One region of the Bacillus seohaeanensis genome, then DNA from elsewhere that is predicted to be linked to it. Evidence: riboswitches for the same ligand, from Rfam matches in the RefSeq annotation. Region 1 holds a riboswitch; each other region holds the start of a gene.
The links. Region 1 has a riboswitch for lysine ahead of ACFSUL_RS05475 (Na+/H+ antiporter NhaC family protein). Riboswitches for the same ligand answer to the same signal wherever they lie in the genome.
Positions count from the first base shown of each region.

Region 1 (8,057 bases):
GGATAGGTTCCTTTTTAAATACAAAATTAGAATCCAAAACACTTGTAAATATACTAAGGATTATTTTGATTATTATGGGTATCCGCTTAATCTATCAAGGGATTGTTGGGTAATAAGAAAAGTGGAAGCAACTTGGTCAGCTCGCGAAGAAAATAGGGATTTCCCGCGGGAAGGCATTTTTTACCTTTAGAGGGGGAATTATCTTTTCCATAGCGGGCTAGCTGCTGGAACTGGAACGGGTCAACTTTTCTTGGAGAGGAGGAGAAAAAATGAAAGAAATGATACATATTTATCATACAAATGATCTTCATAGTCATTTAGAGCATTGGCCTCGGATACGAGACTTTTTAAAGAAAAGAAAAAAATGGCATGAAGAAGAGAAGGACAACGTATTTCTGTTTGATTTAGGAGATCATGTTGACCGTTGGCACCCTTTTACAGAGGGAACCTTAGGAAAAGGAAATATAGCATTAATGAACGAGGTCGGGTACAATGCTGTCACTATTGGAAACAATGAGGGCATTACTCTCGATCATGATGACTTAGATTCTTTATATGATAAAGCGGAGTTTGATGTGATAATAGGAAACCTTTACACAATGGAAAAGGACATTCCATCCTGGGTGGATACGTATAAAATTTATACTACAAAAAGTGGGATGAAAATAGGTGTAATTGGGCTAACAGCAAACTTTGGAAACTTCTATGAACCATTAGGATGGAAGGTTACAGCTCCGATGGATGAGTTGGGGTATCTTATTAACAAAGTAAAACCAATGGCAGACTATGTAATTCTGCTTTCACATCTTGGAATTAAAGATGATGAATGGATTGCAGAACAGTTTCCGGAAGTAGATATCATTTTGGGTGCACACACACACCATATTCTTCGTGAAGGGAAAGAGGTTAATAATTCCCTATTAGGTGCTGCAGGAAAGTACGGCCAATTTGTCGGTCACATAATACTAGAAGTTGATACAGTTTCGAAAAAATTGTTATCAAGACAAGCTCAACTTTACGAGCATCAGGAACTTCCTAAGAGCCCATTAGAGGAGAGGGAGATAGAAAATTGGTTTGTGGAAGGAAAGAAACTGCTGGATCAACCTGTTGCCTTTTTGGATACTGAATTAAAAGCGGATTGGTTTCAGTTGTCCCCTCTGCCACAATTACTTACTGATGGATTATTAGAATGGTGTGATGCAGACTGTGCTTTTTTAAATGCGGGTCTACTGCTGAATGGCTTGAGTCGTGGAGAGGTAACAAAGTATGATTTACACAAAATATTACCTCATCCTATAAACCCGTGTTTAATAGAGTTAACGGGAGCGGAACTGAAAGAGGTTATTAAACAAACATTTGATGAGAAGTGGCCTCATCTTCAAATAAAAGGACTAGGCTTTAGAGGAAAAGTAATGGGGAATTTCATCTATAGTGGCATTACTATAGGAAGTAATGGGCAAACACTTCGCGTCCAAGGAAATATTATTGACCCTCAAGGAAAGTATAAACTTGCAACGACAGATATGTTTACATTTGGACACTTTTTTCCAGAACTTCATCGCGCATCAAAAAAGTATTTTATGCCTGAATTTATGCGAGATATTTTGGAATGGAAATTAAAGCGATAAAGCCTCACCCTTGATGCTCTTTTTTCATAAAATATGAAGAAAGGAGAGAATCAACCATGATGAATCTTTCTCCGGTCGAAATCGGAGGTCATACTTTTTTGGCAGTCTCTGTTCAGCTTCCAAAAACGAATCTTCTAGTTGTAACAAGTGAAAAAGGTTACATTATGTGTGGTGCTTTAGATGTTGGCTTGCTGAATGAAAAACTTCAAGATCGTAAAATTATTGCTGGTAGAGCAGTTGGAGTGAAAACGATAGATCAATTGCTAGATGCTCCATTAGAATCAATCACGATAGAAGCACAAAATATTGGGATTACAAAAGGTATGATAGGAAGAGATGCACTATTGAAGATGGTATGATAACTCATACCGTGCAAAATGGTAGGGTGTAATGAAGACTGGCTTAAAGCAAAGTCCTAGGTCCTCCTTAATTAACTATATATTAGTTGAAAGGAAGGGCTTAGGTGCTTGTGAGGCAGTCTTTTTTTATTTTACGATTAATAATGGCTGAATTTTAGCTTGAAAGATGATGTTTATCCTTTATAATAAATTTATTAGTAAATTTTGTCGAAAAATGAAGAAATTACATAGGAGAGTTTTATGAGACTTATCTCAACTAAAACGTTAAAACCAGAAATGGTACTCGCGACAACTGTATATAATTTAAAGGGACAAGCATTAATTCACGAAAATGTGTCTATAACAGAAAGAATGATTACAAGACTGAAGGAACTTGAAATCCAATACGTATATATAAAAGATTCGTTATCTAATGGGATTGAGTTAGAAAACTCTTTTTCTAGTGCGGTTAAGCAAGAGGCGGTTCAGAGAATTGAAGAGACGTTTACGCAGATAAGCAAAAAGAATCTTTCTACAAATATAATGGCTCTTGAAAAAAGTACAAAACAATTTAAATCAATTATTAATACAATCCTAACTGAAGTTAAAACAAATTCGGATATATTGACAGTATTGACGGATGTTTATGCATATGATTCATACATTTTTCATCACTCGTTCAATGTTACCCTTTATACGTTGTCAATGGGGGTTGAACTAAAATTAACCCAGAAGCAATTAGAACAATTAGGGCTTGGGGCTATTTTACATGATATCGGGAAAATGCTCGTTCCGGAAGAAATATTATTAAAGCCTGGTAAATTGACTGCAAATGAATTTGTTGAGATTCAAAAGCACTCTGAATATGGGTTTAATATATTAAGACAATTACAAACAGTTTCACTCTTAGTTGCACATTGCGCTTATCAGCATCATGAACGATTAGACGGTTCTGGATATCCGCGGGGGATTAAAGGAAATGAAATACATCCATACGCAAAGATAATTGCAGTAGCGGATGTATTTGATGCAATGACAACAAATAGAATTTACAAGAAGGCAATGCTTCCGCATCAAGCATTAGAGATATTATTTGCCGGAGCAGATACATTATTTGATAAAGACGTAGTGGAAGCCTTTCGTCGCTCCATCGCTATCTATCCTACTGGAATGGTAGTCGATTTGAATGACGGGAGAAAAGGACTAGTGTTGAAGCAAAATAAAAGCGTAACGGAGCGCCCTGTCTTACGGGTATTCTATGAAGATGGGGAAGAGCTAAATGAACCTTATGAATTAGATTTGAAAAACCATTTGGATAAAATGGTTGTTGGATTTGATCCTGATTATGAGAATGGTATGTTAAAAAGTTAATAATTTGTTCTGCTAAACCCTCCTTACTGTGCATAACAATAGCTTGTAAGGGGGGATTTTTTTGCCTAAGTTCAAAACATATAAACCCCCGCGTGGGCGCGGGCCATTACCATTACAGTATGTGTTTATCATTACGTTTATTTTTTTTACCTTATCAACAGCAGGTGGACTATGGATGGTCAATAGAGGGATAACTCCAACATTAATAGCATATGCTGAATCAAAATCAAGGGAAATAGCAAACTTAGTCCTTACCAATGCTGTTAACAAAAGAATTGCCAATGTAATGGATGTGAATGAAATAATATACACCGACGATGCAGGCAATTATCAATACAATGCAGAGATTATAAGCAGAGTTATGTCTGAAATACATAATGCTGCTCAGGTTAATCTAAATGAAGCTGAAGATGGGAACATAAAGGAGTTAGAATTTTTAACAGATGTTGAAATTGATCAGGAAGGAACAAAAGGGGACGAGGGAATTGTATATACAGTACCTCTTGGGCAGGCTACCGATAATGTGTTATTAGCTAATTTAGGACCACAAGTCCCTATACGTTTTCATGTTGTAGGAAATGTTTCTGCGAATTTAAAAGATGAAACAGTACCTTGGGGAATTAATAATGCAATGGTTAATATCTATGTTCAGTTAGAGGTGAAAGTTCAGACTATTATTCCATTTGCAACGAAAGAAACAACAGTAAAGCAGGATGTACTAATTGCGAAAGGGAATATTAAAGGAGATGTACCGGAATTTTTTAATAATGGTGGAGAGACTTCGCCATCTATTGAAGTTCCAACAAATTGAGAAAAAATAACATTGTCAGGATTGAAGGAATCTGGTATATTATTAAAGGAAATTAAATATAACACCACATCATCAATCCGATGGGGTAGAGGTGCATTATTCAAGAGTATTCTGTGTGAGGATGACAACAAGGATCACAGATGAAAGGGAATCTTGCCGAAGTGGATAAATTTTAGTCATAGATTTATTCGCTGGGGTTACCTTAAATAAGGGTAACACTGTCATTATGAAGAATTTTCATAATGGGGAGCTACAGATCGTGATGGAGCAATGATCTCATTACTAACAAGGTAATGATAGAGTTCTCTATCATTGCCTTTTTTATTTTGTCTTCTGTCATGCTACTTAGTGTCCCCCCTATCAATGAGGAGGAAACTATGGAAAACACAATCTATTCTTTAATACCACCCCTTCTAGCCATTATTATGGTTATACTTACGCGGCGGGTACTACTTTCTTTAGGAGTAGGGATTGTCGCATCAGCCTTCCTTTTAGCTGAATTCTCAATTACAAAAACATTTACCTTTATGTGGGATGCATTTAAAGGCATCTTTGTCAGTGAAGGCACACTAAACACCTGGAATGTGTATATCATTTTATTCTTATTGATTCTTGGTGTCATTACAGCGTTTGTAAATATTTCTGGAGGCAGTCGTGCATTTGGAGAATGGGCAATGTCCCGTGTGAAAACGAGAGCTGGTGCTCAAATTTTAGCTGCTGTTTTAGGTATCATAATTTTTATTGATGACTATTTTAATGCTTTGGCAGTTGGACAAGTTTCAAGACCAATTACGGACCGTCACAAAATTTCAAGAGCTAAGCTTGCTTACATTATTGATTCGACGTCTGCACCGATTTGTGTCGTCTCACCAATTTCGAGTTGGGGAGCATACATTATAGGTCTAATTGGAACAATCTTAGCAACACATAATATTACGGAGTACTCCGCGTTTTCTGCATTTATTCAAATGATCCCGATGAACCTCTATGTATGGGTGGCAATTGCTTTAGTACTTATTGTTGCTACTAGAGGATTAGATTTTGGTCAAATGAAGTTTCATGAAACACGTGCTGTAGAAACTGGAAGTCTGTATGACCCTAATAAGGAAATCCCGGGAGAATTAAAAAATGACCTCCCTGTCAGTGATAAAGGCTCGATTGCTGGTTTATTGCTCCCAATACTTGGGCTTGTGATTGGTACAGTTGGAGCAATGATATGGACTGGGTATAAAGCGGTAGGTAATTTTGATATTTTACCAATATTTGAAAATACGGATGTTACTGCGTCACTTCTTTATGGTGGATTGTTTGGATTAGCTATATCAATTATTGTCTTTATTAATCAGTATTTTAAAAAAGGTATAGTAGGGAGCGCATTTCCTATAGGAATTATGGAAGGGGCAAAATCAATGCTTCCTGCTATATATATCTTGCTATTTGCCTGGACGATTGTTACATTAATCGATCAATTGCAAACAGGAACGTACTTGGCAGGATTAGTGGAACAGGCAAATTTATCTACTGGTTTCTTGCCAGTTATCCTTTTCCTTGTTGCTGGAGTTATGGCATTCTCTACAGGTACTTCATGGGGTTCTTTCGGTATTTTACTTCCGATTGCAGGAGAGATTGCAGTAGCAACCGATGTTACAATTTTGTTACCTTCGATGGCAGCTGTTTTAGCAGGATCAGTATTTGGTGATCACTGTTCACCAATTTCGGATACAACAATCATGTCTTCTACGGGAGCAGGAAGTAACCACATGGACCATGTTATTACGCAATTACCTTATGCAATAGCTGGTGCTGTTATTGCTTCTGTAGGTTTTATTATTTTAGGTTTCACTGGTAGTACGATACTAGCATTCCCTATTACACTTGCAATTGTTATTCTACTACCATTTGTTGTTAAAAAGAAGAAAACTGAAACGGCTATAGAGCAAGAATCTTAATAGAAAAGGCTTATCCAAATTACTACTTTGGATAAGCTTTTTTCGTATGCTTATTTAGAACTATACAGGTCCATAGTTATCCAACTATTTTAGTTAAAAATGTCTTTGACAATTACATTAGAACTAGCTATACTATTGATAGATTATAAATAATCTGAAAATATAAAAATTTCCAATATCTTTTGGAACCTTTGGGAGGGACTATCATGGAGAATCGTGCTCAATGGGGGACTAGGGCCGGATTTATTTTAGCTGCAGTTGGGTCAGCTGTCGGTTTAGGAAACATTTGGCGTTTTCCGTCCGTAGCGTATGAAAATGGTGGAGGCGCATTTTTTATTCCGTACCTATTTGCTCTTTTAACAGCTGGTATTCCACTATTAGTACTTGAATTTACAATAGGTCAAAAGTATCGTGGATCCGCACCACTTTCTTACTCTAGGATAAATAGAAAATTTGAGTGGGTAGGTTGGTGGCAAGTCTTTGTTTCCTTTGTAATATCCACTTATTATGCAGTTATTATTGCATGGGCGATGTCCTATAGTGTATTTTCCTTCAATCTTAGTTGGGGAGACGACACAGAAGGATTTTTATTCGGAGAGCATTTAAAGTTAGCTGAGGCACCGGGTCAATTTGGTGGATTAGTACCGGGGGTGTTAATTCCATTAATTTTAGTTTGGGCTATTACTTTAGGGGTTTTATTTAAAGGAGTTAAAAAAGGTATTGAAGTTGCGAACAGAATTTTTATTCCTGCACTTGTAATAATATTTTTAATAATCGTTGTTCGAGCTTTAACATTGCCTGGAGCTATGGAAGGATTAGACGCCTTCTTCAAACCAAATTTTGACGCTATTATGCAACCTGACGTTTGGGTAGCGGCGTATGGACAGATTTTCTTTAGTTTATCCATCGCGTTTGCGATCATGATTACTTATTCAAGTTATTTAGGAAAGAAATCGGATATAACAAATAATGCATTTATTACTGGATTTGCTAATTCAGGGTTTGAGTTATTAGCTGGTATAGGAGTATTTGCCGCTTTAGGATTTATGGCAAATCAAGCTGGTGTATCTGTTCAAGAGGTTGTAAGTGGCGGAGTTGGGCTGGCATTCGTTGTTTTCCCGCAAATCATTAATGAATTTCCTGCTCTTAATGGACTTTTTGGATTCCTTTTCTTCGCATCACTCGTTCTAGCAGGTTTATCATCTCTTATATCTATTACGGAAACATATGTTGCAGGCTTCTCTGAGAAATTTGGTATTTCTAGAAACAAAGCCGTTGCAATTGGTGGTGGGGCTGCCGCTTTAATTTCCTTAATATTTGCGACAAGAGGCGGTCTATTCTTCTTAGATGCAGCAGATTATTTTATTAACCAGTTCGGTGTTGCATTTATCGGTTTAGTGGAAGTTATCTTAATGGCTTGGATCTTGCGTAAACTTAATGATTTTCAAACGCACGCCAATGGGATCTCTGACATTCAGCTTGGTAGCTGGTGGAAGGTTTGTCTCGGAGCCATTACACCAATTGTTCTTGGTTATATGATGTTTGGATTATTTAAGCTTAACCTTCTTAGACAGTTTGAATCAGAAACAGGAAATTATGAAAACTATTCCAATGCATTTATTTTATACGGTGGTTGGTTTGTTGCACTATTTGCCCTCGTAGCTGGAATATTACTAACCTTCAAACCATGGAGTTCTCAAACTAAAGTTGAAAACTATAAGGAGGTTGGATAATATGTCAGGTAGTGCAATTTTCATGATGATTCTTGGAATGGTGATTATCTGGGGTGGTTTAGCAGCAAGTATTGCTAATGCAGTAAAGAAATCAAAGCAATCAAAGCAATCCTAATTAATAAAAAGCAGACAATTGGTCAATGACCCATTGTCTGCTTTTTATATGTTTTAAATTATCGTTTCTTTCTATTCTCTATTTTATCGTGTTTTTCCCACATTTTCAGGTG
Region 1 covers NZ_JBHUMF010000013.1:15,567-23,623, reverse strand. The annotation lists gene ACFSUL_RS05500 (sulfite exporter TauE/SafE family protein) at 1-113, shown strand, start outside; gene ACFSUL_RS05495 (bifunctional metallophosphatase/5'-nucleotidase) at 270-1,628, shown strand; gene ACFSUL_RS05490 (YunC family protein) at 1,685-1,987, shown strand; gene ACFSUL_RS05485 (HD-GYP domain-containing protein) at 2,228-3,337, shown strand; gene yunB (sporulation protein YunB) at 3,399-4,148, shown strand; lysine riboswitch at 4,227-4,409, shown strand; gene ACFSUL_RS05475 (Na+/H+ antiporter NhaC family protein) at 4,526-6,097, shown strand; gene ACFSUL_RS05470 (sodium-dependent transporter) at 6,304-7,830, shown strand; gene ACFSUL_RS05465 (methionine/alanine import family NSS transporter small subunit) at 7,832-7,945, shown strand; gene ACFSUL_RS05460 (M23 family metallopeptidase) at 8,004-8,057, opposite strand, start outside.

Region 2 (8,057 bases), on a different contig from region 1:
TTTCCATCCTCATTTTGTTCTAAAATATCCAGCAACGTTCCATTCCAAGATGTGATGATTCCTTTATCATTAAAATTCACTTGAAGCTTCCCTAAATATTGTGCATATTCGCTTGCTTGTACAATAACTGTTGGTTCTGTTGTTTCATTGACAACGATTGGTTCTATCAGTTTTGTATGAGTATGGCCACCTACTATAACATCAATCCCCTGTACATTCTCTGCTAATTTTTTATCTGCCGTAACGCCAAGATGGGAAAGGACAATGATATGATTAATACCTTGTTCTTTAAGAAGAGAAATAGTTTCAAGAGCCTTTTGCTGTGCATTTTCAAATACAACGCCTTCACTTGGGTTCGCTAAAAACTCTGTTTCCTCTGTGGTTAACCCAATTATTCCTACTTCAACACCATTTACTTCTTTAATAATTGCTGGATAGATCTTCCCTCCCCCACTTGAAACCCCAATCTCATTTTTCTTGAGAGGGGATAACTCTTCATCCTTTTCGACATTAACGTTGGCACTAACAATCGGGAAGTTCGTTCCTTTAATAAAGTCAGCCAACACGTTACTTTTTTTATCAAATTCATGGTTTCCAAAAGTCATGGCATCATATCTAATCTTATTCATAAACTCTAGATCTGCTTGCCCTAGATACTGATTGAAATATAGAGTTCCAGAGAAAACATCACCTGCATTTAATAACAATGCATTTGGGTGCTTTTTCTTTTCGGTTTTGATAGCCGTATGCATATAAGGTACATTCTCCAAATGGGCATGAGTATCATTTGTATGTAAAATCGTTAAGTCCGATGTGTTCTTCTGTTGTTGAAAAGCTAACTCATCATGAACAGAAGCTCGGATAGTAGGCGAAGTTGTGTTTGCCGTAACCGTATCGGCAAGTGGCAAAACCAAACCTAACACTATAAAAAAAGCTGTTATTAATGCTAAACCTTGACGCGTATTCCTTCTCATTTCCTTTTCCCCCTTACTAAGAATAAAGTAAACCTTGATAACTTCCTACCTTATATTCTTCCGAAGAAGAAGGATTCTTTCGACTGTTTTTTCAAAAAGTTCAAAAAATCACTCCCTATATAACCTATCGCTAGGTAATTCCTCAACCTTTATACCTAATCCCTCCTCACTCCAGCGATTCTATAGACCTATATTTATATGCTTTCCCATTGAATATTGTATCTAACAAAAAATAAAGCACTCGCTCCAAAGAGCGAGTGCTTTATTTAAAACTATTAATCAACCATGTGGTCGCTTCCAAAGAAGTTCTTAAACATTTGGAAAGTCGTCTCACGATTCAATGCAGCAATCGATGTTGTCAAAGGAATTCCTTTTGGACATGATTGTACACAGTTCTGTGAATTACCACAGTTAGCTAGTCCACCGTCTCCCATAATTGACTCTAGTCTCTCATCTTTGTTCATTGCTCCAGTTGGATGTGCATTAAACAAACGAACTTGTGACAATGGAGCAGGACCAATAAATTCAGATTTACTGTTTACGTTTGGACACGCCTCTAAACAAACACCACACGTCATGCATTTTGATAATTCATATGCCCATTGACGCTTTTTCTCTGGCATACGAGGACCAGGTCCAAGATCATATGTGCCATCAATTGGAATCCATGCTTTTACCTTTTTCAAGGAATCAAACATGCGACTGCGATCTACTTGGAGGTCACGTACGACAGGGAATGTACGCATTGGCTCTAAACGAACTGGTTGTTCTAATTGATCAATAAGGGCTGTACAAGACTGCCTTGGCTTCCCATTGATAACCATTGAACACGCGCCACAGACCTCTTCAAGACAGTTCATATCCCAGTTAATAGGAGTTGTTTTTTCTCCTTTTGCATTGACTGGATTACGACGAATTTCCATAAGTGCAGAAATAACGTTCATATTTGGTCGATAATCTAATACAAATTCTTCTGTGTATGAAGAAGTTTCAGGGCTGTCTTGACGAGTAACGATAAAACGAACCGTTTTCTTTTCACTCATCACTTTTTACCCCCTTCACTTTTTTTAGTATAATCACGTTCACGTGGTGGAATTAGAGAGATATCTACATCTTCATAATGAAACTCTGGTGAATTCGTTTCAGCGTTATATTTTGCCATTGTTGTTTTTAAGAATTCTTCATCGTTACGTTTCGGAAATTCTGGTTTATAATGCGCTCCCCGACTTTCATTACGGTTAAGTGCTCCAATAGTGATGACACGTGCTAGTTGCAGCATATTTTGAAGCTGGCGTGTAAACGTAGCCCCTTGATTGCTCCATTTTGCTGTATCCGTAATATTGATATTCTTATAGCGTTCCATTAGCTCTAGAATTTTTTCGTCTGTTTCTTTAAGCCTGTCATTATGACGAACAACTGTTACATTCTTTGTCATCAATTCTCCAAGCTCTTTGTGAATAAGATACGCATTTTCAGTTCCGTTCATAGACAGGATATTATTCCATTTCTCCTCTTCTTGTTTTACATAGCGATCGAAAACAGAAGATGGAATGGAGTCAACACTCTTTTCTAAACCTTCAACATATTTAACGGCATTCGGTCCAGCAACCATACCACCGTAAATAGCAGATAATAGAGAGTTCGCACCTAAACGATTCCCTCCGTGCTGTGAATAATCACATTCTCCTGCAGCAAATAAGCCTGGAATATTTGTCATTTGATCATAATCTACCCATAATCCACCCATTGAATAATGAACGGCAGGGAAAATTTTCATCGGTACTTTACGAGGATCGTCCCCCGTAAACTTTTCGTAGATTTCAATAATTCCACCAAGTTTAATATCAAGCTCTTTTGGATCTTTATGGGAAAGGTCTAGGTAGACCATATTTTCACCATTAATACCAAGTTTTTGATTCACGCACACGTCAAAGATTTCACGAGTCGCAATATCACGTGGTACTAGATTTCCGTATGCTGGATATTTCTCTTCAAGGAAGTACCATGGTTTACCATCTTTATACGTCCAAACTCGTCCACCTTCACCACGTGCAGACTCACTCATAAGACGGAGTTTATCGTCACCCGGAATCGCTGTAGGATGAATTTGAATAAATTCACCATTTGCATAATAAGCACCTTGTTGGTATACAATGGATGCTGCTGAACCTGTATTAATAACAGAGTTAGTAGATTTACCAAAAATGATTCCAGGTCCTCCAGAAGCCATTATTACTGCATCTGCAGGGAAAGATTTAATTTCCATTGTTTTAAGGTCCTGACATACAACACCTCTTGCAGCACCATCATCATCAATGACCGTACCTAAAAATTCCCATCCTTCGTACTTATTAACAAGACCGGCAACTTCATGACGACGAACTTGTTCATCTAATGCATAAAGTAATTGCTGTCCAGTTGTAGCTCCAGCAAACGCTGTACGGTGATGTTGTGTCCCCCCAAAACGACGGAAATCTAGTAATCCTTCTGGGGTACGATTAAACATAACTCCCATACGATCTAGCAAATTAATAATTCCAGGTGCTGCATCACACATCGCCTTAACTGGTGGTTGATTTGCTAAGAAGTCTCCACCATATACTGTATCGTCAAAATGTATCCAAGGAGAATCCCCTTCCCCTTTTGTATTGACAGCACCATTAATACCACCTTGTGCACAAACAGAGTGTGAACGCTTTACAGGCACTAAGGAAAATAAATCCACTGGCGCTCCTTCTTCTGCTGCTTTAATTGTGGCCATCAAACCGGCAAGTCCTCCGCCGACTACGATGATTTTTCCCTTACTCATCGTGACTCACTCCTTTTCTAACCAAAGTCCACTACTATTTAAATCTATCAATCTTATATAAGCATTTCCTATACAAACGCTAAAAGAGTTCGTATTGATACGAATGACAATGCTACAAAAATGATAATCGTAGCGTATGTAGCAATTAACTGCGAGCGAGGTGAAACAGTGATTCCCCAGCTTACTAGGAATGACCATAATCCGTTCGCGAAATGAAAGATAGTAGAAATAATACCAACAACATAAAAAGCAAACATAACAGGAGACGCTAAAATATTCTCCATCATTTGAAAGTTTACTTCTGTTCCAAAAGCAGCTGCTACTCTAGTTTCCCATACATGCCATGTAATGAAAATTAAAGTGATAACTCCTGATACACGCTGCAGTAGGAACATCCAGTTGCGGAAAAAACCTAATTTGCTAGTATTGTTCTTTGCAGTAAAGGCAATGTACAAGCCGTAAATTGCATGGAACAGTATTGGCAAGAAGATCACAATAGTTTCTAAAGCATACCGGAAAGGCAAACTTTCCATAAAATGAGCAGCTTTGTTGAAAGATTCTTCTCCTCCAGTAGCAAAATGGTTCACTACTAAGTGTTGAATCAAAAATATACCTACGGGAATAACACCTAGTAATGAATGAAGCCTACGATAATTAAATTCACGATTTCCAGCCATGATATACCCCCCTTAAATCCTGAAACATGAATCTGTTTTCTTTTGCCCTATAAAAGAAATTTAATAGAAATAAGATACCACGTTTCATATTATAAACTATTATGTGACAAGTTCATTTTACTCCCAAGCGAAAGAAGCGTCAAGAAAACGTATACATAAAATTGACAATATCGAAAAAATTTTTAAAATATACCGACAACATAAAAAAGCGTATTTATTCTAGATTAATTAGCAAAGAACTCATTCAAAATCCCTATAAAAATTATCTCACCAAAATATCCCACTCCGTTTTTTTAAAGATTGGTGTTCATTCCCTTCTAACACGTATATAATAATTTTAAAGAAAGTGGGGGATTTATTTGGAAAATGAAAATAACAAAGAACAGGTACAAGAACCAACCATTCCAATTTTCGGATACGAAATTATCCGTGATATTTTAATTCCAGAAATTTTAGGTAAAAATACACCTGATATTTTATATTATGGAGGCAAACAACTCTCCCGAAAGTTTCCGTTAATTTCCCAAGATGAATTCTCTTCATTTTTTCATGAAGCAGGCTGGGGAATATTAACGGTGCTGGAACAAAAAAAACACGAAGTTATTTATGAATTAAGTGGTGAACTTGTCTCTCGCCGAATTTCATTAAAATCTGATGTCTCATTTAAAATGGAAGCTGGTTTTTTGGCTGAACAACTACAGCTACAAAAAAAAGTCATTACAGAGGCTGCTTACGAAATTCAAAAACGAGCAAAAACAGTAAAAATTATCGTTCGTTGGGATGACAAAGATAGTATAGAATAGTTATACATACCTACACTTTTATCCTTTAGTCATGCAAAATAGAGATGCCAAAATTTGGACATCTCTATTTTTTTATCCTTTTCAAGAGGAGTATTGTTCTACCTTTACTCTATCCAAATCAAAAGCTGTATGTAGTACTTTGGCTGCTTTATTCATATTCTGTTCATCTACTACAGCTGAAACTTTTATTTCAGATGTGCTGACCATTTTAACGATAATATCGTGTTCAGCAAGTACCTCAAACATTTCTGCAGCAACTCCAGGGTTAGAGATCATTCCAGAACCGACAATAGAAACTTTTGCAAGTCCGCTCTCATGTTCAATATGAGTAAAGCCTAGTGTTTGTTTATTATCCTCTAAAACAGAAATTGCCTGCCCCAGATCGTGTTCGTGGATAGAAAATGACAAATTTGTACAATTCTTTTCTGTCTGACTTTGAATAATTATATCAACATTGATATGATGCTTGGCTAAGGTAGTAAAAATAGAGGATAGACCTGTTATAGCATTCTTTAATCCAAATACAGTCATTCTTGTAATTTCGTTTTCAAATGCGACTCCTCTAACAATTAAATTTTGTTCCATTGTTGCTTCCTCCTCTATTAAAGTCCCTTCCACTTTTTCTATACTTGAACGTACTTCTAATGGAAGTTGATAGTTTTTTGCAAATTCGACTGCTCTAGGGTGAAGAACTCCCGCACCCAAATTAGCTAGCTCCAACATTTCATCATAGGAAACAGAAGTTAATTTTCGAGCATTTTCAATGTAACGCGGATCTGATGTATAGACACCATCCACATCTGTATAAATATCACATCGCTCAGCATGTAAGGAGGCCGCAAGTGCAACCGCAGTAGTGTCAGATCCTCCTCTTCCAAGCGTTGTAATTTCGCCAGAGGCAGTCATCCCCTGAAACCCAGCAACAACAATAATCTTTCCTTCATTTAAGCTTTTTTTCAACTTTACCGTATTAATTTCTGTGATTCGGGCGTTGCTGTGAACTGCTTCCGTCACGATACCTGCTTGCCATCCAGTATATGAAACAGCATCATATCCTTTTTGTTGGAGAGCCATAGCAAGAAGAGAAATGGTAACTTGTTCACCTGTTGAAAGCAGCATATCCATTTCGCGTTTACTCGGATGACTTGTAATATTACTTGCTAATTTGACTAATCCATCCGTCGTTTTCCCCATTGCTGATACAACAACTACTACATCATTTCCTCGCTGCTTTTCTTCAATAACTCGATTAGCAACATTGATAATTTTTTCTTCAGAGCCTACTGATGTTCCGCCAAATTTCTGTACAATAATACTCACGGTTTCTCCCTCTTTCTCGTTAGAATCATTCCCTTTTATAAGGGGAATGGAGAGGTCACAATATTGAATAGTATTCGCAAACGGTTCAATCACCATCAGCTAGATACTAAAAAAAGCAATGAGATAGAGATCCCATTGCTTTTACAAACGCAGAAAAAATTACGTTTAATAGCATTGTGAGATAGCTCTCCAAGATTTTTCACATCTTGACAATTCTGCATTTCTTAAACGCAGAACCAGCGACAGTATTATGAGTTTACCACCACTTCGGCGACCTCCCCTTTCTAAGCACATCATTGAAGCTCATACCTCTCTGCGCCTATACTTATGAAGCTCGCACCTCTATCATCACTTTTATAACTTTAAAGTGATAATTTTATGAAATTTTCATTTATTATAGCACAGGTGCTTCATTGCAACAACATCATTCTTGCAACTTTTGGAAAAGATTTTTTGCTGTACGTTCAGGTAAACCAGAAGCTATTAATTCCTCTAGTGTTGCTTCCTTAATTTTCTTTACAGAACCAAAATGTTTTAATAACTGCTTTTTTCGTTTTGGTCCTATTCCTTCTACTTCATCTAAAATTGATTGAAAAGCATTTTTCCCTCTAAGTTGTCTATGAAACGTAATCGCAAAACGATGAACTTCGTCTTGAATTCTTTGCAATAAATAAAACTCTTGGCTTCGTTTTCCCAATGGGATAATTTCAAGAGGATTTCCATAGAGGAGCTCAGATGTTTGATGTTTATCATCCTTCGCTAACCCTGCTAATGGGATGTCTAAAGCAAGTTCATTTTCTAATACATCCCGCGCTGCTTCTATTTGTCCTTTTCCACCATCAATAATAATTAAGTCCGGGAGAGGTAATCCCTCTTTCAGGGCCCTCGAATACCTTCTTCGAACTACTTCCCTCATAGATTCATAATCATCTGGACCCTTCACAGTTTTTATTTTATATTTTCGATATTCTTTTTTTGCAGGCTTTCCGTCTACAAATACAATCATCGCAGAGACCGGGTCCGTCCCTTGAATATTCGAATTATCAAAGGCTTCTATTCGGTATGGTGTATAAATCCCCATTGCTTCTCCTAATTTTTCTATTGCTTTAATCGTTCGTTCTTCATCACGTTCTATAAGAGCGAACTTCTCATTTAATGCCATTTTTGCATTTTTTTCCGCAAGATGAACAAGATCTTTTTTCTGACCTCTTTGGGGCTGAAGTACTTTAATTTCAAGTAACTTAGAGGCGAGCTCTCCCTCTATTTCCGTTGGTAAAAATAGTTCTTTCGGTTTAAAGTGGTTTGACATGGAATAAAATTGCCCTAAATATGTTAAAAACTCTTCCGTAGGTTCGTTATAAATAGGGAATAAAGAGACGTCCCTCTCAATAAGCTTCCCTTGGCGAACAAAAAAAACTTGTACACACATCCATCCTTTATCAACCGCATACCCAAAAATATCTCTATCCGTAAA
Region 2 covers NZ_JBHUMF010000030.1:141,380-149,436, forward strand. The annotation lists gene ACFSUL_RS12240 (bifunctional metallophosphatase/5'-nucleotidase) at 1-974, opposite strand, end outside; gene sdhB (succinate dehydrogenase iron-sulfur subunit) at 1,250-2,017, opposite strand; gene sdhA (succinate dehydrogenase flavoprotein subunit) at 2,017-3,783, opposite strand; gene ACFSUL_RS12255 (succinate dehydrogenase cytochrome b558 subunit) at 3,852-4,460, opposite strand; gene ACFSUL_RS12260 (YslB family protein) at 4,820-5,263, shown strand; gene ACFSUL_RS12265 (aspartate kinase) at 5,345-6,583, opposite strand; lysine riboswitch at 6,758-6,936, opposite strand; gene uvrC (excinuclease ABC subunit UvrC) at 7,008-8,057, opposite strand, start outside.
Region 2: it holds a riboswitch for lysine, as region 1 does, so the genes downstream of both, ACFSUL_RS12265 (aspartate kinase) here and ACFSUL_RS05475 (Na+/H+ antiporter NhaC family protein) in region 1, are expected to answer to the same signal.

Region 3 (8,057 bases), on a different contig from region 1:
TGCGTTTTGGCAAGAAAATGAAAATCTTTATAAAGATCCATATGTAATGGGAACTTTTATTGACAATCATAATATGGAACGGTTTACCCGTCCTATCGTGCAAAATAAATTGCATCCAGGGACAAGGTGGAAGCTAGCACTAACCTATATGTACACGACACCAGGTATTCCAATTGTTTATTATGGGACTGAAATAGCAGTAGATGGTGGAGAAGCCCCGGATAATCGACGAATGATGAATTTCAGAGCGGAAGAAGAGTTAATGGACTATATTACAAACCTAGGCGAACTTCGTAATACATATCCAGCACTCACAAGAGGAACAATAGAACCGCTATATGAAAGTGATGGCATGGGAATTTTTAAGCGAGAGTATAAGGGGGAAACACTGGTTGTCGCAATTAACAACTCTTCTGTATCACAGGAAATCCAACTTGATGCAGCAGATTTAGCGAAGGATATGGAACTTAGAGGGCTTCTCGGGGAAGATATGGTAAAAGAGGAAGACGGAAAATATACATTAATTCTTGATCGGGAGCAAGCAGAGGTATATGCATTAGCTGAAAAGTCCGGTTTAAATTATTCGTTTATCGGTGCTTTAGCAATTGTTTATGTCCTTTTCCTTACTTTCATTTATTTAGTATGGAAGCGGGGAAGAAATAGACGGAAATCTGATAATTAGTTGTGGAAGGTACGTGGTCACATTCAGACCTCGTACCTTTATTTTTAGGGCTAATAATCAGTTTATTTCATGCTTCTTTATAAGGAAAAGGCCTCTGCCCCCAATCTTTTCTTAAAAGTGATGAAAATACTAACACCCTAATCAAGTGGGGACACCGGCAGGATATTGATGTTGCAAGTAGTAATAAAACCATTGGAATTCCGAGAAATGTCCTTTATCCGTTAATAACGGTTCCGCCATTAACATGGAGCATTTGCCCTGAAACATAACTAGAGTCATCACTTGCTAAATAAACATAGGAAGGGCCAAGCTCAAACGGTTGACCAGCCCGTCCTAAAGGCGTATTGCTTCCGAAGTTTTTCACTTTTTCGCTTGAAAATGTTGAAGGGATAAGCGGTGTCCAGATTGGTCCAGGTGCAACACCATTTACTCTAATTCCGTCCGCAGCAATACTGCTTGCTAGAGAGCGAGTGAAGCTGACGATTGCTCCTTTGGTAGCAGAGTAATCGATAAGTGTTTCATTGCCTTTATATGCCGTGATTGATGCTGTGTTAATAATCGAAGCGCCTTTTTTTAAGTGAGGAAGGGCAGCCTTTGCTAAGTAAAAGTACCCATACACATTTGTTCGAAATGTCTTTTCTAATTGTTCCGGTGTGATATCTAATAAGCTTTGTTGCGGATGCTGTTCCGCAGCATTATTTACTAGAATATCTAGTCTCCCAAATTTATTCATTGTTTGCCTTACGACATCTTCGCAAAACGATAAACTTCCAACATCACCAGAAAATAAAAGGCAGTTGACACCCTCTGCTTCTACTAACTCTTTTGTTTTATTGGCATCTTTATGCTCCTCTAAGTAAATAATCGCAATGTTTGCTCCTTCTCTTGCGAAATACCAGGCAATAGAACGTCCGATACCGCTATCTCCCCCAGAAATAACAGCAGTTTTCCCATCAAGTTTACCGCTTCCTTTGTATTGTTCATTAATATGCTGCGGCTGAGGCTGCATTTCCTCAACTGTCCCTGGTTGATGGTCTTGATGTTGTGGTGGGAAGGTTTGTTTTGGACCTTTTTTTTGTTGTTGTGACAAAGAGAACACTCCTTTTTTAGAAAAATAAAAATAGAGAACTTATATAATTTTTAGGCTTTTTCTATCATCTTAGAATAGTGTTTACCCATTATGTTTTTTTATTAACTACCGAAAAGAGATTTTTTGGTTCAGGAAGAGAGTATATATAAAGAAAAGGTTGTTTGTAAGGGAAAAAGTATTTTTAAGCATCGTAAAATCGTTTAGGGTAACCAAAATGAATGGATTCTACACTACTTTGGCATAGGTGTTGGCAGCTTTGCTTCAGCCGCTAGGGGAGTTTTTCGTAGAGTGTGTTGTTTTTGGGCAATAATGGACTGTTCCTTTCCGCCCCAACACACTCTATGTTCTCGACTGTTGTCAAAAACAACAAGATTTTAGAAGATAGCCAAATAAAAAGACCGCAGTGCTGCTAACACTAACGGTCTCGACATACTTCACAGGTAAAACGACAGTATGAATGGTAAAGTATTTACATAAAAAGTCTACTGCGTTCTTAAGCTCTAAAGTTCACTTTATTGTTATGGTTTCAGGTATTCAGTATTCGCTCGAGCCTTTCTTATACACATTAGTCTTCAATAGTGGTTAAAAGATTTTGGATAACATGGTTTGTCAGATTTGGTACCACTTCAAGAGAATAAGTCATTTCCATACGTTCAAGTTTTTTATGAGCATCGACACCGTAGGGTCCAATATTAATGACAGGTACGTTTAATCTTCGAATGTCTTCATAGTTAACATAATGTTTCGATCCCCAACCAGGGTTATTTTGAGAAACCGCATTAATACCTTCCTCATCATCGCTTAATGCGACAAAACTCATATCGGAAATGTAAGGGAAGAAGTTTCTTGTAACGATCGGATAGTTGTACTTTGTTTGCATCGTTTCTACTGCTTGATCTAATGAGTTGATTAATGCTAACTCATTAGCTGTTTTCCCTGTTAATTCAATCCTTGGAGAATAAAGGGATGAGTAGAAAAGAATAATTGCAGGATTTTTATCTTTCATCCATTTCCAAGCCTCTTCCACGACTCTTGCAGCAAACATCCGTGTGTCTAATTCAGTATCCTGTAAAAGAGTTTCTTTAAATTTGTTCATATGTGTAACGAACGTATCTCCATTTTCATGGATCAACATTTGTTCCATTTCCTCATATGTAAATACTCTTGGTTTGTAAGGTAAATTCACATAAGGTTCTCCACTCATAGATGTAAATGTTCTATACCTTTCTTCAAAAGTAGTAAGAGCATTTTCAAAGGCAATGAAAGCCTGATCTTTAAGCTTTTCTAACACGTCTTTTGGTGACCAGGAATGGATAAAAAAGTTATAATATACGTAAGCTGATAAAGCGGTTTGGACCGTATAGGACGGTTTTAAATCTGTCTGCTTCAGCGAGACAGGAGGTACTGTCGTTTCTCCATATGCTTCGTTAGAGAGTTCAGGATTATAGTTAATTTGTTTTGTTAATTCGGCTGCGATGAAGTTTGGATCCAATCCTTCGAAAGCAGAGCCTACATGGGTTTCGGCACCCGTAATGAAAAATGATGGTAGAAGTTTTCCGACTGTTCCTTTGTAAATGTAGCGATTTTCATCTCCTTCGTAACGCGGTGAGACGAAATCTGCATTGATTGCGGCAATATATTCAAAATGGTGTTCTTCTTTCCAACTATTAAAAATATTTAGGGCGGAAAGCACACCATGAGAACCATCTTCTTCATCACATTCTGCTAAAAAGACAATGTTTCCTTCTAATTCCTCGGGATGTTCGGAATAGTATTTTAATAGATACAGATGACTTGCTAAGCCACTCTTCATATCCAGTACACCGCGACCAAACATCCAGTTCCCAGAATTCAAATGTTCCCTAGCTGATGCTGGCAGATCTTCATTTTTCAATACTTCCATTAACTCTTCAGGAGAACACGCAAGATCCTTTAATTGATTAAAGTCATCAATTCCAACAGTATCCATATGCCCCATAAGGATTACGGTGCGGTTACTATTTCCCTTTGCTCCTTTCACAAACCCTAGTACATTGTATCTTTCACGATCATCATTAGTCGTTTGTGTCATAGTCAAGTGTGTAGGATTATTTGTAAAATAAGAAAAAGAAGATAGTAACGTGTATAAAGCGTTCGCAATAACTTTTTCGCCATCCGTATTAACAATACTTTCGATGTTAACTAATTGTTTTGTAAAGGCCAATACTTCTTCACGACATGGCAACATAAATATTTCCTCTTTTCTCTAGTGAATTATTATTGTAGAAAAATGTATCTTAAAATATAAATGGACGTCAAGTGTTTTTTATCAATTAAAAGTTTTTTCAAAATACTATTGCATTCTAAAAAATGATTCTATATAATCGTAATTGTTGCAAAATTAAATAGATAAAATCCTCATCAATTACAGAACTTAGATGGGGTAGAGGTCGCGATTTATAATAGTATCCTATTGGAGATTTAGTGAAGTCTATGAAAATAGGTGAAAGGATAAATTGCCGAAGCTTTTGAAATCACTTTTTTCAGAATGCTGGGGCTGTACTCAAACAGGGGCAGAACTGCCACAATTATTTTGTGGAGAGCTATCTTTAATAAGGGCTTTTTGATGAGGGTGTGTAGGACACCGTCATATTATTAGGGCGGTGTCTTTTTATTTTTTAAGGAGGAGACATCAATGAAAAAAATCATGATTATGGTAATAGCTTCGATGTTGGTTATCTTATCTGCATGTGGAAGTGAAGAGAGTAGTGGATCAAGTGAAATGCAACTGGTGGAAGAAGGATCTTTTTCCTTTGCAATGAGTGGGCAATATCCGCCATTAAATTATAAAGAAAATGGAGAGTTGACTGGCTTTGATGCTGAAATTGGAAAAGAAATTTCGAAAAGAATTGGATTGGAAGCAAAACCTGTTACAAACCAATGGGAAACAATGATTCAAGGGTTAAAAGCAAACAAATATGATGCAATTATCGGTAGCATGTCAGCAACACCGGAACGGGACAAGCAAGTTGATTTCAGTGAACCGTATTACTTATCAGGTGCTCAAATCTTCGTTGCAGAAGACAATCAAGATATCCAGTCGAAAGAAGATTTAGAAGGAAAAACAATTGGTGTTATTCAATCTAGCACTTGGAAAGAGATGGCGGAGGAGCTATCCGAGAATATAAAAGGATATCCAACAGACGTCAATGCACTTCAAGATCTGGAGTTAGGTCGTTTAGATGCGGTTATTACCGATAAGATTGTTGGTATTAATGCGAAAAACGAAAAAGGTTTAAAGATTAAGGCAATTGGTGAATTGCTAAACGAGGACCGTATAAGTGTGGCGGTAAATGAAGGTAACAAAGAACTTATTGAAAAAATTAACGAAGCAATTCAATCCATGAAAGATGATGGTACATACGAAAAAATTAGTATGAAATGGTTCAACGAAAACATTATGGAAAACTAGAAAAGTGGAAGCGGCTTGCCTAGAGATGATGAGTATTTTTAGGGAAACAGAAGAGGGGGCTCTTTACCCTCAGCTGTTTTATTTAAAATAATCTCGAACTCTAGCCGCTATAACTAGACAAAGGGGGTTCATTAAGAAATGCTAACTTTTTTTGAAAACATTATCGGAATTCTAAGTGAACATGGACTCGCTTTCTTAAAAGCCTCTTGGATGACGATAGCTATTACAGCAATTTCACTCATTTTCGCGACCGTTATTGGACTTATTTTTGCGGCTTTTAAAATTTCTTCTAGTAAATTGTTAAACGGTATTGCCGATATTTATATTTCAATTATACGTGGAACGCCGCTAATCGTTCAAATCATGTTTCTCTATTATGGTATTGCAAATATTGTGATGCTAGACAGTTTTACTGCTGGAGCTTTAGCGTTGGGGATTCATACTGGTGCGTATATAGCGGAAATATTTAGAGGATCTGTCCAATCAATTGACCGGGGGCAGATGGAAGCTGCTAGATCGCTTGGGATGTCTTCTTCGCTTGCGATGAGAAGAATTATTTTTCCACAGGCTTTCAAAAGATCAATTCCACCACTCGCCAACCAATTTATTATTGGCTTAAAAGATTCGTCATTAGTAGCGTATATTTCTGTGACGGATTTATACAATACGGCACTAAGTGTACAAGGGGAAAATTATATGCCGTTTGAGACCTACTTTGTCGTGGGAATCTATTATTTAATTATTGTACTTATATTTACATGGATTACTAGTCGTATAGAGAAAAAGTTTGACGTTAGTAAACCGAAGGAGGTAAAAATTCAATGATTAAAATTAAAAGCCTGAGTAAGTCCTTCGGTGAACTAGAAGTGCTGAAGAATATTGATTTAGAAATTAAGGAAAAAGAGGTTGTTGTTTTAATCGGTGCTAGTGGTTCGGGGAAAAGTACACTATTGCGCTGCTTAAACTTTCTAGAAGTAGCACAGGGTGGGGATATCATAATTGATTCTGAACAAATTGAAGCTGGTAAAGCAAACCTCAATAAAGTAAGGGAAAAGGTTGGGATGGTGTTTCAACATTTCAACTTGTTCCCACATAAAACCGTTTTAGAAAATATTATTGAAGCTCCTATCTTTGTAAAAGGAGAAAAGAAAGAAGAAGCTTCAGCAAAAGCAATGAAGCTTCTTAATAAAGTAGGACTACAAGATAAAGCGAACTTTTATCCAGATCAATTATCTGGCGGACAACAACAACGTGTCGCCATTGCCAGAGCTTTAGCAATGGAACCAAAAGTAATGTTGTTTGACGAGCCTACCTCTGCGCTCGATCCTGAACTAGTTGGAGAAGTACTTCAAGTTATGAAAGGTCTAGCTAGTGAAGGGATGACGATGGTCATTGTAACGCATGAAATGGGATTTGCTAAAGAAGTTGCGAGCAGAATTGTTATGCTAGGTGATGGAAATATAATAGAAGAAGGACATCCTAGTGAAGTATTTAGTAACCCTAAGCATGAAAGAACAAAACGGTTTTTAAACCAAATTTTCTAGACACTGGAGAGTGCCTGTTTTTATTGCAGTACATTAATAAAAACAGGCACTCTTTTTTGTTGAACAGATTCAGGTGATAGTGGAAATGCAAATTTATTAACTACAAATGTGAACATATTAGTCGTAAATATCTCTATATCTATATCAACAACTTGACAGATTCCCTTGGTCTACAATGAAAACTGGAGGTTAACATTCACTAGTTAAGTTAACTATTTTTGATCGAACAATATCTGCTCTCCTTTATATCCAACAATATTCAGTAAGTCCTTTGGAGAGGAATATGGAGGAGAGTAGGATGTTTCAATCGCTTGTAAATCGGTAATTGTTAATCCTCCGAGTATGGCAGTGGCTAGGACATCAATTCGTTTATCTACTCCTTCTCCACCAACAATATTTGCTCCATATATCTTTCCTGTCTTGGTACAGAAGTGAACTTTAATTAAAACGTTTTTGGCTCCAGGGTAATATCCTGCATGGGATTTTCCTTCATGGTAGACAGTCGCAAAAGGAAGTTTTTTCTGCTTTAATGTACCTTCGTTAAATCCAGTTGAAGCAACCGTTAAGTCAAAGACTTTTGTAATCGCTGTACCCAACATTCCTTCAAAGGGCTGTTTTGTTCCTGTTATATTTTTTGCTGCAATAAAGGATTGCCGGTGTGCGGGCCATGCAAGCGGGACTTGTTTTTTACTTTTATCAATAAAATCAATTGATTCGATGGCGTCACCTACAGCGTAAATTGATGGGTCTTCTGTTTGCATGTATGCATTTGTTTGGATTCCACCTGATTCACCAATAGGAAGTCCAGCGTCCTTTGCCAACGTGTTATTCGGTTTGATTCCAGCTGCCATGATAATAAAATCTGCTTGTAGTTCTTTACCGCTGCTTAACAAAAGAGTTTTATTTGGAAGTACTTTTTCTAGTGCATCTCCTATATGGATGGAAATACCCTGTTCTTCGAGTTCTTTTAGTATGCGCTCAGAAATGTCTTTATCAATAATACTTAATACGTGGTCTGATCTTTCAACAACAGTTACATCTATTCCTAAATGCTTCAAATTTTCGGCAACCTCTAACCCAATAAAACCTGCACCAATAATACTACATGTTTTTGGGTGATTCTCGTTGATAAATTCTTTGATTTTGTCCATGTTTTCAATGTGACGCAAGGTAAAATGGGGAATGGAGTGTAAGCCATCAATTGTTGGTATTATTGCCGAAGCCCCTGGAGCTAGAACAAGATAATCGTATTGTTCCTCAAATAAATGATCATTTTTAAGATCTTTTACT
Region 3 covers NZ_JBHUMF010000028.1:29,459-37,515, reverse strand. The annotation lists gene ACFSUL_RS11030 (alpha-amylase family glycosyl hydrolase) at 1-682, shown strand, start outside; gene ACFSUL_RS11025 (SDR family oxidoreductase) at 897-1,772, opposite strand; gene ACFSUL_RS11020 (M20/M25/M40 family metallo-hydrolase) at 2,338-3,999, opposite strand; lysine riboswitch at 4,188-4,365, shown strand; gene ACFSUL_RS11015 (ABC transporter substrate-binding protein) at 4,447-5,223, shown strand; gene ACFSUL_RS11010 (amino acid ABC transporter permease) at 5,362-6,048, shown strand; gene ACFSUL_RS11005 (amino acid ABC transporter ATP-binding protein) at 6,045-6,767, shown strand; gene ACFSUL_RS11000 (CoA-disulfide reductase) at 6,980-8,057, opposite strand, start outside.
Region 3: it holds a riboswitch for lysine, as region 1 does, so the genes downstream of both, ACFSUL_RS11015 (ABC transporter substrate-binding protein) here and ACFSUL_RS05475 (Na+/H+ antiporter NhaC family protein) in region 1, are expected to answer to the same signal.

Region 4 (8,057 bases), on a different contig from region 1:
TTTCCTTATCTCTACATTGATTGCTGTCATCGCTCTCGTTTTAGCCTTCTTCATTAAAAGAGTTAAACCCGCTACAGAAAAGAAAGAGGCAGACTTAACTCTATCTAACGCAAGTGCAAATGCAGTAAGTGAATAGTTTTCATTCTATCACTCTAACAATGCATACAAATGAACGGAATGAAATGTAGAAAACAATATTATTTATAAAAGAATCCCACTGGCTTGTCATCTTATGATAAAGTTCAGTGGGGTTTTTTACATATAGCAAATAGAGATGTATGCCCCTCCCCCTTTTAACCTATTAACGTACAAAGGAATAGAAATACAATTTAGTAAGCTTAGCATAGTGCCCGATACTATATTTATTGACAGTGTCTACTACCCATGTTATATTTATCTCGAATTAAAGATATATTAATTAAATGTAACCTCAATTAACTTTTTTAAAATAACGATGAAACAAATACAAATTTTCAGCTCCATTGGAGGAATTAAAATGAACGGATTAAAAGGAATACATCACGTAACAGCTATTACAAGTAGTGCAGAAAAGAACTATGAATTTTTCACGTATGTTTTAGGAATGCGTTTGGTAAAAAAGACTGTCAATCAAGATGACATTCAAACGTATCATTTATTTTTCGCAGATGATACAGGTAGCGCCGGAACAGATATGACTTTCTTTGACTTTCCTGGTATTCCAAAAGGCGTACATGGTACAAATGAGATTTCCAAAACATCTTTTCGTGTACCAAGTGATGCGGCATTAGATTATTGGGTAAAACGATTTGATCGTCTAGACGTAACCCACACTGGAATTAAAGAACAATTTGGGAAAAAGACGCTTTCTTTTGTTGATTTTGATGATCAACAATATCAATTGATTTCAGATGAAAACGATGAAGGTGTTGCCGCTGGTACACCGTGGCAAAAGGGGCCCATCCCACTAGAATATGCAATTACTGGCTTAGGACCAATCTTTGTTCGAATCGCACAATTTGATTACTTTAAAGAAATGATGGAGAAGGTTCTATTATTTAAAGAAACAGCTAAAGACGGTTCATTCCATTTATTTGAAGTTGGCGAAGGAGGAAACGGAGCATCAGTAGTTGTCGAACATAACACAATTCTTCCCCAAGCCCGTCAAGGTTTTGGTACGGTGCACCATGCCGCATTCCGCGTAGAAGATCGTTCTGTTTTAGAAGAATGGATTACACGCATGCAACGTTTCGGATTCCAAACATCCGGCTATGTCGACCGCCACTTCTTTGAGTCATTATACGCAAGAGTAGCACCTCAAATTTTATTTGAATTTGCTACAGATGGTCCAGGATTTATGGGAGATGAACCTTACGAAACACTTGGAGAAAAATTATCACTACCCCCATTCCTAGAGCCAAAACGGGAAGAAATTGAAAAATTAGTTCGCCCAATTGATACGGTAAGAAGTTCAAAAGAAATGATAAAAGAATAATAGTCATTAGGCACTTTCCTTTAAAAAATGGAAAGTGCCTTTTCCGTATGATGGATTTTCCATCTATATCCTTCCCTTTTTCTGTTTTATCCGATACTATATTTAGAGTATTATAGTAATATAGTAAGTAATGGATAATAGAAATGGAGATATATACCCAATGTTTAATAAAATTGATTCTCTAGATAACGTTGTTGCAATGATATCTATTATAAAAGCATCAATACCTGCTGATTTATCTATCGCTATATGTGATTTGGAAAAATTTATTGCCTATTCTCCTGGCGAGAACATAGATTTAAACATTAAAATAGGGCAAACCTTAGACCCGGAAGAACCCCTATCTGTTGCACTTCGTCAAAACAAACGTTTACAGGCAGAGGTACCAGCTGATTTCTATGGCTTTGAGTTTACAGGAACAGCACTTCCCCTTCATGATAAAACCGGTAAAGTGATTGGTGGCGTTGCCGTTCAGTTACGTAGACAAAGTGAATTACGAGCAATTGTCTCCCAAATTTCAGAATCATTAACACAAGCCAATGAACAAATTAGCAGTGTGGCCAATGGATCGAATTCACTCGCTACTTTCTCTCAAGAGCTTCTAGTCCAGTCGCATCAGGCAGGAGAAGAAGTTAAAAATACAGATGAAGTATTAACGATGATAAAAAGAGTGGCAGATCAAACGAATTTGCTAGGACTAAATGCAGCAATTGAGGCAGCACGTGCTGGGGAAAAAGGCAAAGGATTTGAAGTTGTCGCAAATGAAATTCGGAAGTTTTCAAAAGAAACAGCTACTTCAACGCAAAAGATACGGGAAACAATGGCTGAAATCCAATCCGTTACAAAGCAAATGGGAACTTCCATTGAACAAATAGCTGCTGTTGGTCAAGAACAGGCTGCTTCTATTCAACAAACCTCCACTTTTATAGAGGAGATTAAAGAGTTATCTAAAAAACTTAACGAGTTTGCTAATAAGTTATAAGACTCTTCCCTTCCACTTGGCTTTTTATAAGCTGTTTGTGAGCAATGGACCGTTCCACTCTAATTTTCAACTGTTGTTAAAAGCAACACTCTTTTAGACAACAGCTTGTTCCTAAGGTGGAATTTTCAGTGGGGATTGTTTCACCCCCACTGATTTATTTCTAACGGCTAGAAGGTTAGGTTTTTCGTCTCCTTCTATTCCTCTTTTTCTGTAAAACTACGAGGCATCACTACAGCGACGACTTCTCCTCGAGCACAAACAGCGTCATTCACCAATACCTCTGTCTCAATTTTCCACTTTTTCGGATGAATTTCTTCGATTGTACCAACTGCTTTTAATGGAACGCCATGTGGAGTTGGTTTTACATAGTCTACTTTTAGTGATGCTGTAACAAAACGTGGTGGTTCCGCTCCATCCCCTACTTCATGTCCATTTTTTCGATGTAATGCCAATGCCGCTGAGCCTGTCCCATGACAATCAATTAATGACGCAAGCAAGCCACCATAAACAAATCCTGGAATTGCCGTATGCTTTTGCTGAGGTGTATAGACTGTCACCGTTTGCTCCCCTTGCCAACCTGTTCGAAAATGATGACCATCTTCATTCAATCGACCACAACCATAACACCAAGCAAAATCATCTGGATAAATATCTTGAATCGCTTTATGTATCTTCTCCTCCATCATTACCCCTCCCTTTTTAGAATAGTATAAGCATTAAAAAGGCAACAGCATGTATACCGTTACCTCCTCCTTTTCATTTTCACCGATAGGAAATTGGGAACCCTTCAAAATATACAATTTGGGAAATTCGGATATGAACTGCTTTTTCTTCGCTAACATTCAGTTGGATATGGTCAACGGCCACGCCTGTCAGAACACCTTCCACTTTCCCTGCTGTTGTCATCACAACCATATGTTGACCTTGATGCCTGCTCAAATGGTCTACATAAACTGAGTCAAGTGGTGTCACATATTGAGTTGGTTGAGGTATTGATGGAACGGGGGATATCGGTGTAGCTGGGGCTGGTAGTTGATTTACATATGCAGGCTGAACAACTGGGTTTAGCTTTACAGGAACTTTTTGGTGTTTCGCTCTTTCATATTCACTTGCCATCAAATTTGGATGATTTTTATTAGCCATCATCAACACTTCCCCTCTAAAAGTCTAATCACTATACATATGATAGAAGTGTCTTTGCTATTCATTTTTAGGTAAAAAGAGCTTTTACTAAAATTTTTAGCTAATAATACATATTCTCACTAATAAAAGGTATGTTAAGTATGAAAAATAGTTTAAGAAAGCATTTCAAAATCAACAGTACATATAGTTACACTTGAATTTTCAAATAAAAATCACCTATTAAATGAACAATGTTACATAAAGAATTTTGGAATGATTGTACTAACTATTGGAGGTTTATTTTGTGGAAAATATTAGTCATAACGTTCGACTTACTTCAGCTGAAATAGCAAATCTTTGGACCCAATATATGAATGATTCTTTATCCATTTGTGTTCTAAGATTTTCTATTGAGAAGGCTCAAGATAAAGATATTAAGAACATTCTTAAATTCTCTCTTGATATAGCAGAATCTCATATTGACAAAATTAAAAAATTTTTTAATGAAGAGAACTGGCCTATTCCAAAGGGCTTTACAGAAGAAGATGATGTTAATTTTAGTGCTCCTGCCTTATTTACAGATACTTTTATGTTAGTATATATGCACGTTATGACATTACACGGATTAACAGGCTATGCTGGTGCTGTAGGAACATCCGCCCGTGCTGACCAGGTAACCTACTTTATGCAATGCAATAAAGAAACAATGGAGCTATACGAACGAATTGTAGATGTAATGCTGAATAAAGGAATTTACAGTAAGCCTCCCCGTATTGACGCACCTAACCAAATTGACTTTGTAAGTGATCAACGTTACTTAAGCGGTTGGTTTGGAAAGAAACGACCGTTAAGTGCTATCGAAATTAGCGGTGTTAGTTATAATATGCAAAAGACCATCGTTAAAGTCGTATTAGAAATTGCATTTGGACAAGTCTGTCAATCGAAGGAAGTTAAAAAGTACTTTCAAAAGGGGAAAAATATTTGTAAAAGTCAATTTAATCTTCTTAGTTCTATTTTATCAAAAGGAGATTTGTCCTCTCCTGCTTCATGGTCGTCTGAAGTGACAGATTCCACTGTTCCCCCTTTTTCAGATAAACTGATGTTGAATCATATCGTATCGTTGGTGTCTGCAGCAGTAGGATTTTTCGGAGCCGGTTTAGCCGTTACGCAAAGAAGAGACATCGCAATGGATTACACACGTATTATAGCGGAAATAGGTCTATATGCTGAGGATGGCGCCCAATTATTAATAAAGAATGGATGGTTAGAGCAACCACCTTTAGCAGATGATCGAGAAACTTTAGCCAATGATAAATAATTTATTTTTAAATACTTTGTCTCACTCATTAAGGTTGGAATGTTTCCCTACTTATTGTTACCTTCTCCCCGTAATTCCATATACATAACAAGACAGAAGTTTTTTAGTGAGGGGGGAAACAAATATGCCTAAGGAGATTTGGGGGGTAGATTCCGCAGCCAAAGTGACAGATAAGTTATATTCTTGTGTTGTCGATAACTTTGGAAAGCCGAAGTATTGGGGAAGGTACTTATCCACTGTACAAAATGCTTCTGACGGACTTACCAATGAAGAGGTTGGATTTCTTCATGAAAAAAACGTGAAGATTTTGCTTATTTATAATAACTTTAGTGCCGCGGTTGGCAATCGAAACGGTAGAGTTGCTGCGTTGAATGCGACCCATCATGCACGAAGACTTGGTGTCCCAGACGGAACATTTATTTTTGCCAATATCGAGAAGTTTTTTGATGTGGATGAAGCTTGGATACGAGGCTGGGTTAATGCTTTATATACAAGCGGATATCGTCCTGGTATTTATGCAGATCCAAGTAAAGCAAATTTTAATAAAGCTTACTGTACAGCCGTATCGAATGAAGCAAAGATTGGCGAACAAGTAGTCATTTGGAGTCAAGAACCAACACCTGGCGCTACAACGAAGGCAAAAGCGCCTACGTATAAGCCAATCTCACCACCCTGCATTGCTCATGTTTGGGCCTGGCAATATGGAGAAAACGCTAAGACATGCCCAATCGATACAAACCTTATGGAACCGAAGCTTTTTCAAGCAATTTGGTAAAGTTCAATAATCATCCTATCCCCAGCTTATTACTCGCCAAAAGCCCATCCATATTTCCACTTTAATTTTATTGCCGAAATGCCTGTTGATTATTTCTCTTAACAATTGTCATACAGATGCATTTAACAAAATAAACCTTGCAATAGAAGGAACATTTTGTTAAATTACAGTTAACTAAATATTTTTTTCTTATTTCAATACCTTTTGAAGTAAGGATAGAGGAGCAAAGACCATTAGTACATAATGTGAGGATAATGAGATCCAATGACTATTATGGAAAGGGGAATTTGCCGAAGTGGAAAGACTCTCATTTGTCTTGAAGCTGGTTCTGTTATTGAATAAATACAGGGCTGTCATATAGGAAGAATCTATATGGAGGGCTATCTTACGCACTGGAACGGTTTTTTGATGTTTCTACTGCAACAACGAATCCCTCGTTGTTGCTTTTTTGCGTTTACTTAGGACACCTCCTCTATTTTCAAAAAAATGATGAAAAGGGAGTCGTAAATTTATGAATTTTGGTCACGTATTAACAGCAATGGTTACTCCATTTAATTCTGAAGGTGAAGTTGATTTTAATGCTACGGAGACGTTAGTAAATTATTTGATTGCGAATGGTTCTGATGGACTAGTTGTAGCTGGCACAACTGGAGAAAGTCCAACATTAACAACAGAAGAAAAAATAAGCTTATTCCGATTTGTTGTCAAAATTGTTGACGGAAGAGTTCCTGTCATAGCTGGAACTGGTTCCAATAACACGAAAGCTTCTATTAGCTTAACTAAACAAGCGCAAGAAACTGGAGTTGATGGGGTTATGCTCGTTACTCCATATTACAACAAGCCTTCTCAAGAAGGATTAGTTCAACACTTTGAAACTATTGCCCACTCCACTACCTTACCGGTAATGCTTTATAATATACCAGGGCGAAGCAGTGTAAATATGTCGGTAGAGACGATTGTCCGCCTTTCTAAGATTAACAATATTGTAGCTGTAAAAGATGCTAGTGGCGACTTAGATGCTATGACACAAATCATTAGCAAAACCTCCAGTGATTTTGCGTTGTACAGCGGAGATGACGGACTAACATTACCTGTTTTAGCTATCGGCGGTGCCGGAGTTGTTTCGGTTGCTTCTCACGTTATTGGGAATGAAATGCAAGAAATGATTCACACCTTCCAAAATGGGAATGTTCGTGATGCCGCTAGCGCACACCGCAACCTTCTCCCTATTATGAACGCATTATTTGCTGCACCAAGTCCATCACCTGTAAAAGCAGCATTAACGATAAAAGGACTACAAGTTGGGGGAGTTCGTTTACCGATGCTACCTTTGAATAATGAAGAAATAGCAGCGCTTGAACGTACTCTAGCATCTTCTGATATAAAAATACCGGTCAATTAAAAAACAAGTATTTAAGCTCTTTAACTCTAGCGGCTGGAGCAAGACGTAAACTGTTCCGACAGAAAAGTTATCCACATGAAGAAAAGAAACTTCCTCTTCGTGTGGTTTCTTTTTTCCTAACTTTTCGGATAGTCACTTTGTTTCTTCTAACTAGAATTTTGACTAGATCTCCCATCCCCTTCTCATGGTTTGCCTTTATTGACAAGTTTGCACTATATATTTCGTTAACATTACTTGAATCATAGTAAAAATATGTATAAGCAACCATACACTTTGAACGGTCATAACTTTCTAATTGATAATACGTATTCACAATCTAAGATAACCCACACAGCAGGAAAACTCTTTACTCTGTTAATTCCTTTGTTAAATCAATAATTTTATAATAAGCCCTTTCCCTAATTGTTAACGGCAATTTTTCATTTTCAAATTGAGCAATTAAATCTCGAATTTTTTGAGCTATTGATTGGTCCTTCAAGTTGTTCGCTTCCACCTTTTCTAAATAATTTTGAACATCCTTTCGCATAGTCAACCTCCTAAACCTGTTTCTATTATTTATAGAAATAAAAATTTCCCTATTATACAGGAGATATACCACAAAAATTGGATTACAAACCAATAAAAAGAAAATAATTGAATTTTTTTGAATTTTTATTCCTACACGCTTAAACAGAATCCTTTTCTTATAATCATTGACTAGGACGTCTAACTACCGTATACCAATTTCACTTGTAAATCCCATCTCCTTTTAGGATAAGACTCTTTTCGGTCCATTAAGGAATAATATATGTTAAATTATAGCCCAGCCAAACAACTGGACAACCTAACGCCATTGCAGCATCAAACCTTTTTGTCTCAAAACAATAAAAAACTTGTAGAGAAAATTTATGTTTTCTCTACAAGTTAACTTAACGTAAGATTTCTTAGTTTTTCCCTTCATTAGGTGTGTGTAATGGTGGTGGGACAAGCCATCCCTTTTCTTTA
Region 4 covers NZ_JBHUMF010000015.1:23,999-32,055, forward strand. The annotation lists gene ACFSUL_RS06145 (DHA2 family efflux MFS transporter permease subunit) at 1-136, shown strand, start outside; gene ACFSUL_RS06150 (ring-cleaving dioxygenase) at 497-1,474, shown strand; partial or broken gene ACFSUL_RS06155 (methyl-accepting chemotaxis protein) at 2,142-2,456, shown strand; gene ACFSUL_RS06160 (PaaI family thioesterase) at 2,651-3,139, opposite strand; gene ACFSUL_RS06165 (DUF2642 domain-containing protein) at 3,219-3,602, opposite strand; gene ACFSUL_RS06170 (DUF3231 family protein) at 3,883-4,896, shown strand; gene ACFSUL_RS06175 (glycoside hydrolase domain-containing protein) at 5,021-5,671, shown strand; lysine riboswitch at 5,880-6,062, shown strand; gene dapA (4-hydroxy-tetrahydrodipicolinate synthase) at 6,183-7,073, shown strand; gene ACFSUL_RS06185 (hypothetical protein) at 7,420-7,599, opposite strand; gene ACFSUL_RS06190 (DUF3231 family protein) at 7,997-8,057, opposite strand, start outside.
Region 4: it holds a riboswitch for lysine, as region 1 does, so the genes downstream of both, dapA (4-hydroxy-tetrahydrodipicolinate synthase) here and ACFSUL_RS05475 (Na+/H+ antiporter NhaC family protein) in region 1, are expected to answer to the same signal.